One region of the Herbaspirillum camelliae genome, then DNA from elsewhere that is predicted to be linked to it. Evidence: predicted binding sites of a transcription regulator. Region 1 holds the regulator's gene; the other holds the start of a gene.
The links. Region 1 encodes sigma-54, which starts transcription at its own class of promoters, with help from an activator protein. Its sites were predicted from a motif close to TGGCANGNAANCTGCTTT; they were not measured.

Region 1 (4,342 bases):
CGCGCCCTACAAGGGGCGCGAACAGATGCGGGTGGTCTCGGACTACCTGCTGCTGTTGCCGGACGACGAGATCGTCAAGACCGACAAGCCGGTGGCCATGACCATGGGCACGACCCGCCTCAACGGGGTCGGCATGGTGGCCAACAATGCGACCCAGGTGGTGCAGCTGTTCGGCAATGTGCGCGGCTACTACGAACCGACCCCGAAGAAACGCTGATAACACCGATTCGCGCCCCCCGATATTCCGTCAGAACAATAACGCCAAGACCCGACCAGACAGGATTTTATGAAACGCTCATTCCTACTTCCGCTGCTGATGCTGGCTGCCCTCAGTGGCGTGGCGCGCGCCGAGAAGGCCGACACCACCAAGCCCACCAACATCGAAGCCGACCAGATGGTCTACGATGACGTGCGCCAGGTGAAGACCTTCACCGGCAACGTCGTCATGACCCGCGGCACCCTCATCATCAAGGCCGGCCGCGTGGTGCTCACCACCGACCAGTACGGTTATGAAAACGCCGTGCTCTACGCCGCCCCCGGATCGCTGGCGACCTTCCGCCAGAAGCGTGACGGCGGCCCCGACCTGTGGATCGAAGGCCAGGCCGAACGCATCGAATACTCGGAGCAGACCGAAGTCTCCAAGCTGTTCCAGCGCGCCCATATCCAGCGCATGGATGGCAAGCGCATCACCGACGAAGTCAATGGCGAATTCATCTCCTACGACAGTCGCGCCGAATTCTATTCGGTCAACAACACCGCCAGCGGCCAGAGCAAGCCGGGCGCGGGCCGCATCACCGCCGTGATCCAGCCGCGCAATGCGCCGCCGGCGCAGCCGGGCCAGCCCGCTCAGCCTGCCACCCCGCAGCCCACCCAGCCCGGAAAGGATCAGTAAGATGGCAGCAAGCTCGCTGGTCGTGCGCGGCCTGAAGAAAAGCTATGGCGCGCGCCAGGTGGTGCGCGACGTTTCCATGGAGGTGCGCAGCGGCGAAGTGGTCGGCCTGCTCGGTCCCAACGGCGCTGGCAAGACGACCTCGTTCTACATGATCGTCGGCCTGGTGCCTTCCGATGGTGGCGAAATCGATCTGGACGGAGAACCCATCTCGCGCCTGGCCATCCACAAGCGCGCCACGCTGGGCTTGTCCTACCTGCCGCAGGAAGCCTCGGTATTTCGCAAGCTGACCGTGGAGGACAATATCCGCGCCGTGCTGGAACTGCGCCAGGAAGACGGCAAGCCGCTCTCCCGCGACGAGATCGAAGGGCGCCTGAACAACCTGCTGCACGAATTGCAGATCGAGAAGCTGCGCGAGAGCCAGGCCCTGTCGTTGTCGGGCGGTGAACGCCGGCGCGTCGAGATCGCCCGCGCACTGGCCACCGATCCGCGCTTCGTGCTGCTGGATGAACCCTTTGCCGGTATCGACCCGATTGCCGTGATCGAGATCCAGCGCATCGTGCGCTTCCTCAAGGAACGCGGCATCGGCGTACTCATCACCGACCACAATGTGCGCGAGACCCTGGGCATCTGCGATCGCGCCTACATCATCAACCAGGGCACCGTGCTGGCCAGCGGCAACCCGGAAGAGATCATCGCCAACGAATCAGTGCGCCGCGTTTATCTGGGCGAGCACTTCCGCATGTAACCCAGGCACAGGCGCAACCGACCAGCACACCGGCATTGCAACCAGCGGGCCACGCCGCTTCCAGAAAGAAAGATGAAACAGTCGCTCCAGTTACGTACCTCGCAGCATCTCGCATTGACGCCGCAATTGCAGCAGTCGATCAGACTGCTGCAACTGTCGACGCTGGAATTGCACCAGGAGCTGGAGCAGATACTGAGCGACAATCCCCTGCTGGAACGCCTGGACGATGCGCTCGACAATTCGGTGCGCCTGCTGGCCGATGGCGCCGTCTCTTCCGCGCCCTCAAGCGGCGTGAGCGAGACCACCGGCAGTGAAGCCAGCAGCGAAGCCGCGCCCGCAGCGGCCGATGGCGAATCCAGTTTCGAGTACCAGGACACCGCCCCCGAGGGCGTGAGCGGCGACTCCGACTGGAGCTTCGACGATGTGGCCCGCAGCGGCAAGTCGCCCGATGACGAAGACGCCCGTCCCCAACTGGAAGCCCACGAGATCACGCTGCGCGAACATCTGCTGGAGCAGATCCGCGTCACCGCGCGCACGCAACGCGACCGCGCCCTACTGGAACTGCTCACCGATGCGCTGGACGACAGCGGCTATCTGGAAGAGCCGCTGGAAGACATCCTCGCGCGCCTGCCCGAAGAGCTGGGCGTGGACCTGGAAGAGCTCTCCATTTCACTGAAGCTGCTGCAAAGCCTGGATCCGGCAGGCGTAGGGGCGCGCAGCGCCGGCGAATGCCTGGCCCTGCAGATCCGCCGCCTGCCCAAGGTGCCCTTCGTCACGCGCCGGCTGGCGCTGAAGATCGTGGAAGATTACCTGCCGCTGTTTGCGCAACGCGACTTCAACAAGATCAAGAAGGCGCTCGATTGCGACGACGAAGACCTGCGTGAAGCGCAGGCCGTGATCCGCCAGTGCCGTCCGCACCCCGGCGCGGAATTCGCCCGCGATGCCTCGGACTATGTCGTGCCGGACGTGATTGTCAAACAGACAAAGAATGGCTGGCAGGTCATGCTCAACCATGAAGTCATGCCCAAGCTGCGCGTCAACGCCATGTATGCCAGCGCGCTCAAGCAGGCCAAGGGCGAGGGATCGCTGTCTTCGCAGTTGCAGGAAGCCAAGTGGCTCATCAAGAACATGCGGCAACGTTTCGATACAATTTTGCGCGTCGCGCAGGCTATTGTGGAACGTCAAAGAAACTTCTTTTCACATGGGGCAGTCGCCATGCGCCCCCTTGTGCTACGTGAAATTGCTGATACACTGGGTCTACACGAGAGCACTATCTCTCGCGTGACAACTCAGAAATACATGCTCACACCGCATGGCATGTTTGAGTTGAAGTACTTCTTCGGTAGCCACGTCGCGACTGAAACCGGAGGCGAAGCTTCCTCCACCGCGATACGGGCGCTGATCAAACAGTTGATAGGAGCCGAAAACCCGCAGACCCCATTATCCGATAGCAAGATTGCGGATATGCTGGCAGAACAAGGCATGGTGGTCGCGCGACGCACAGTCGCCAAATACCGCGAAGTGTTGAAGATTCCGCCAGTCAATCTCCGCAAGTCCCTCTGAGTTTTTCCTCAGTTTTTCTGTAGTACCGTTGCTGTGTTCCGGCAAGCATCCCGCTGATGCCCATGCCATCGGACACGAAGACCGTGCCCGTGGTACAGCTGCAGCAAGGATGAATTGCACGAACCTCCAGTGACTTCACGATAGGAGTCTTGTATGAATCTGACCATCAGTGGACACCACCTCGAACTGACCCCCGCCATCCGGGAATACGTGCAAAGCAAGCTGGCCCGTATCAAGCGCCATTTCGACAACGTGATCGACGTCAGCGTGATCCTGAGCGTAGATAAACTCACAGAAAAGGAAAAGCGCCAAAAAGCGGAAATCAACGTCCACATCAAGGGGAAGGATCTACATGCGGAAAGCATTGCGCACGACCTCTATGCAGCCATCGATGCGCTGATCGACAAGCTCGATCGCCAGGTCATCAAGCACAAGGACAAGTTGCAGGAACATCACTCCATGGCCAAGCGCCTGCCTGAAGAAGCCCCGGACGACGCGGTCGCCGGCGCGGCATGATGCCCTGATCTTCAACCTTTCATGAGCAAAGGGCGCGCAAGCGCCCTTTTTCATTTCTTCGCACCGGCGGTCATTTCCCGGCAGAAAATCCGCATAGGATATAAATAATTTCCCTCATCCATGGGACCGGCTTGAAGAAGCAGATGGCGGCCTTATCTTTTCCACAGCCCTTCGGATCAGGAAAATGATTTGATATAAAGCATTTCCCGAAAACAATATTTCCGCAAACGCAAGACAAGTCGCCCGTCCGACTCCAACGCGCGCGACGGCTTTTCCCTATAATGTCGGCAATCCCATTTTTAAAGGCATAGCCATGAGCGACGTCCAATCCTGGATCAAAGAAACCGTGACCCAAAACCCTGTCGTGCTGTTCATGAAGGGCACTGCGCAATTCCCGCAATGCGGCTTTTCGGGCAAGGCCATCCAGCTGCTCAAGGCCAGCGGCGCCGAGAACATCGTCACCGTGAACGTGCTGGAAAGCCCGGACGTGCGCCAGGGCATCAAGGAGTACTCGAACTGGCCCACCATTCCCCAGCTGTACATCAAGGGTGAATTCGTCGGCGGCTCCGACATCATGAGCGAGATGTACGCCTCGGGCGAACTGCAGACCCTGATCAAGGGCTGAT
Region 2 (4,342 bases), 4.7 Mb from region 1:
CGTGGCCTCGCTGGAGGAGCGCTTTGGCATCTATCTGGACGACGACGACATCCAGGCCACCCATTTCGAGACCGTCGGTGCGCTCACCGCGCTGGTCGAGGGCAAGCTGGCGCAATGAAACCGCTCGCCGCCGCGCCGCCGTTGCCGTTCTACCTGAGCGCCGCGCACGGCGGGCGGCTGTGCCTGTACCACGCCCCCGCCGCCCATGGTCCTTGTCTCGGCGGGCTGGTCTATGTCGCCCCCTTTGCCGAGGAAATGAACCGCAGCCGTCGCATGGCCGCCCTGCAAGCCCAGGCCCTGGCGCGGCAGGGCGTGGGGGTCTTGCTGATCGACCTCTATGGTTGCGGCGACAGCGCTGGTGAACTGGCCGAGGCCAGCTGGGCGGTGTGGCGCGACGATATCGGCCTGGCCATCGACTGGCTGCAGCAGCGCACGCATGCGCCGGTCGGACTGTGGGGGCTGCGTCTGGGCGCACTGCTGGCGCTGGAGGTGGCGCGCCTGCGCGCAGCCGACCTGGGGCTGCTGCTGTTGTGGAATCCGCTGGCCGATGCGCAGGCCTACATGACGCAGTTCCTGCGCCTGCAACTGGCCGCCGGCATGGGCAGCGCGAGTGGACCAGCGGCCAACAGCGTGGCCGCCCTGCGCGCGCAATTGCAGCAAGGGCAATTGCTGGAAGTGGGCGGCTACGAACTCAATGGCGCACTGGTGGCCAGCATCGATGGCCTGCAGGCCACTGCGCCGCCGGCGGGACTGCCGCTGCACTGGCTGGAGCTGGTGCGCGACCCGGCGCTGCCACTGGCTCCGGCCAGCGCACGGCTGGCGCAAGCCTGGTCGGTCACGCCCCAGACAGTGACGGGGCCGGCCTTCTGGTCCACCCCGGAGGTGACCACCTGCCCCGCCCTGATCGAGGCCAGTTGCGCCTGGGTGCGAACCACGCTGGAGCACGCCCATGCCCATGGCCTATAAAGAACACGTCTGCCCGCTGCATTGCCAGGGGCAGCAGTTGATGGGCATCCTGACGCTGCCCGAGACGGCACTGTCGGAGGCTGCCGTGCGGCGGCCCGGCATTCTCATGCTGGTGGGCGGTGCGCAGTATCGCGCCGGCAGCCATCGTCAGTTCACCCTGCTGGCGCGCCGTTTCGCGGCCGCCGGTTTTACGGTGCTGCGGATGGATTTTCGCGGGATGGGCGACAGCCAGGGCGAAGCGGCCGGCTTCGAAGGCGTAGCGGCGGACATCGACTGCGCCCTGGACGGCTTGCTCAAGGCCCAGCCGGGACTGGACGGCGTGGTGCTGTGGGGCTTGTGCGACGGCGCCTCGGCGGCGCTGTTGCATGCCAGCGCCGATGCGCGGGTGCGCGCCATGGTGCTGGTCAACCCCTGGGCGCGCACGGAAGCCGGCCAGGCCCAGGCCTATCTGACACATTATTACCGCGCGCGCCTGACCAGTCCTGACCTGTGGAACAAGATCCTGCGCGGGCGATTCAATGCGGTGGCAGCGCTGCGCTCTTTGCTCGGCCAGTGGCGCCGGGCCGCCAGCGCACCAGCGGCCACACCGGAGCTGCTGCCGATGCGGCTGCAACAGGCCTATGAGCGCTTCAGCGGTCCGGTGCTGCTGATCCTGTCGGGCGCGGACCTGACCGCACGCGAGTTTGCCGACCTGGCCACGCCTGGCAGCCGCTGGGAAGCCCTCTTGCTGGCCTCCCGCACTACCCGCATCGACCTGCCCGAGGCCAACCACACCTTTTCTACCCGCCTCTGGCGTGAACAGGTGGCGCAAGCCTGCCTGCGCTGGCTGACGAGGCTGGAACGCTGACACCGCAACGGCGCAAGTAAAAACGCCGTGCGCTGATCGGGCGCACGGCGTGGCGACAATGGACTACGTGGCAAGCCGGCTTCAGCCCTGGCGGCGACGCCAGCTCATCGCGGCCAGCAGCAGCAAGCCCAGGCCGAACAAGGCCAGGATGGCAGGCTCGGGCACCTTGTAGATGTAGCGCAGGTAGACCACGCCGCTAGCCGTGCCGTCGTAGCCGGTCAGCACGTTGCGGGCCAGAGAACCGCTCTGCACGCCCAATCCATCCACGCTGATGGTCACCTGGTGGTTGGCGCCGATATAGCTGGCCAGCGAGGCCGGGGTGCCATTGAGCTGCACCGGAGCCACCTGATGATTGGTCAGCGAAGCCGTAGCGATGGTGCTCAGGCCGCTCGGGACCTTGCCCCGGAACGGCGTGGTGCTCAACTGGTTGACGCTTTGCAGGCCCAGGGGGCCGGACACGGTGATGATGGAGGTAGCGAAGATCTGGCTGGGATTGCCGATGTTGCTGGCCTTGGAGCCCAGATTGAAGACACGGTCATACAGGGTCTCGGACAGGGTGAACTTCATGACCACGCCGATCAGGCTGCCCAGCCCCGAGTTGAAGCCGTGGAAGCTCAAGGTGGTGTCGTCATCGATGGAGGCCAGATTGAAGGCGGCGCTCTGCCAGTTGGAACTCAGTATCGCCCCGGCCTGGGCGGGTGCGTGCAACGACATGGCGACGCAAGCCAGAATGGCGGCGACGATGGAGAGAATCTGCTTTTTCATACCCACTCCTCTGTTTGTTCCCAAATGACAGAAAGTTGTTGTCAATACCACCATAGCAAGGAGCGGGCCAGAAAAAAATGATAGAAAAAACAAATACTTAGCAAACAGCCTCGAGACAAGTGTAAAGAAAACCGGCATCCGCCCCAGCTCCCTCCCCAAAAGCGACAAGGGCGCTACCGATTCGGTAGCGCCCTTGTCGCAGGAGCCATGCGCACCCTGTCGGGCGCTTGCGGCCTGATCCTCAGGAGGACTTGCGGCGACGCAGCTGGGTCAGCGCCAGCAGGCCCAGCGCGAACAGGGCCATGGAGGCGGGTTCCGGCACCTGGTAGATGTATTGCAGGTAGACCATGCCGTTGGCGCTGGCCGAGTAGCCATTCATCACGTTGGGCGGCAGGGAGCCGGACTGGCTACCTTCGCCGTCGACGTTGATGGTCACGCTGTTCTGGCCGCCGATGTAGGCAGCCAGCGAGGCGGGGGTGCCGTTCACGGTCACCGGGCCGGACTGGATGCCGGTCACGGTGTTGCTGATGACCTTGCTGCTGAAGCTGCCCACCGAGGGCGCGGCCGGGACCACGCCAGCGAATTGCGGGGTAGTGTTCAGTTGGTTCACGGTGGTAAGGCCCAGGGGACCGGTGGCGGTAATGGTCGAGGTCGCAAAGACCGGACGCGGGTTGCCCACCGTGACCGCGTGGGTGTTGAAGTTGTAGATGGTATCGGTGAGGGTTTCATCCATGATGAACTTGACCGTCACGCCGATCAGCTTGCCCAGGGAGGCATTGAAGCCATTGAATTGGACGGTGGCGCTGGCATCGATGGTGGGCAGATCGAACGCGGCTTGCTGCCAAGCCGATGTCACCGTCGTCAGGGTCGCGTGGGCCGGCGCGGCAGCCATGAAGCTGGCGGCGGCGGCAAAAGAAACCAGAAGGGAGGAAAACTTTTTCATGGTAGATTTAATAATAAAAGTGGTGGACACCCAGACATCTAAGCAAGCACTGTGCCAATAATTAAACATTATTAAAATCAATCACTTATAAAATTCTCAAGGGAAAAATCATGGGTCCGTGTCAAGAATTCCGGCAGCTGCTACGTTCCTTCCTGCTGCTGGCCTGGATGGCTTTGCCTGGCCTGCTCCCGGCCCAGGCTGCCACCCCCGATCCGGCACCCGCCTTGCCCTCCGTGCGCATCGAAAACACCGCCCGGACCGAGCAAAAGGACGTCGCCCTCACCTTCGGCCAAGTCTTCAAGCCCGGCGACTTCAAGCGTGACAGCACCATCAGGCTCAAGCTTGCAGACGGCCAGGACCTGCCACTGCAGTTGGACATCAAAGCCAGGCATGCCGATGGCTCGGTACGTCACGCCATCCTGTCGACGGTGCTGCCAGTGCTGGCCGAAGGCAAGCCGCTGGAGCTGAAGATGGAAGCAGGCCCGGGCCAGCCGGCGCAATCCACAGAATCGGGATCGGAAAAGGCAAAGAGCAAGGCAGCCAGCCTGGCCGCAGAACGCCTCAAGGCCTTGCTCGCCGAGCCCTTCGACGCCAGCGTGACCATCACCATCGATGGCCGCAGCTACCGCGCCAGCCCGCGCCAGGGCTTGCAGCAAGGGGCCTACCGGCTGTGGCTGGACGGTGCAGTGGTCACCGAATGGCTGGTCAATGCGCCGCTGCTGGACGCCCAGAATCGGCCGCATCCGCACCTGCAGGTGCGCTACGCCATCCGCGACTATGGCCGCAAGGGGGGCGTACGGGTCGATGTGACGGTGGAAAAC

Region 2: BGK68_RS21420 (choice-of-anchor E domain-containing protein) is a predicted target of sigma-54. The motif match lies at 2,631-2,648, and genes of this name have one in related genera.

What each region holds. Positions count from the first base shown of each region.
Region 1 covers NZ_KV880769.1:115,044-119,385, forward strand. The annotation lists gene lptC (LPS export ABC transporter periplasmic protein LptC) at 1-217, shown strand, start outside; gene lptA (lipopolysaccharide transport periplasmic protein LptA) at 287-892, shown strand; gene lptB (LPS export ABC transporter ATP-binding protein) at 894-1,637, shown strand; gene BGK68_RS00495 (RNA polymerase factor sigma-54) at 1,710-3,200, shown strand; gene hpf (ribosome hibernation-promoting factor, HPF/YfiA family) at 3,354-3,716, shown strand; gene grxD (Grx4 family monothiol glutaredoxin) at 4,030-4,341, shown strand.
Region 2 covers NZ_KV880769.1:4,791,364-4,795,705, forward strand. The annotation lists gene BGK68_RS21405 (acyl carrier protein) at 1-118, shown strand, start outside; gene BGK68_RS21410 (hydrolase 2, exosortase A system-associated) at 115-966, shown strand; gene BGK68_RS21415 (hydrolase 1, exosortase A system-associated) at 950-1,813, shown strand; gene BGK68_RS21420 (choice-of-anchor E domain-containing protein) at 1,895-2,578, opposite strand; gene BGK68_RS21425 (choice-of-anchor E domain-containing protein) at 2,820-3,521, opposite strand; gene BGK68_RS21430 (RIFT barrel domain-containing protein) at 3,632-4,342, shown strand, end outside.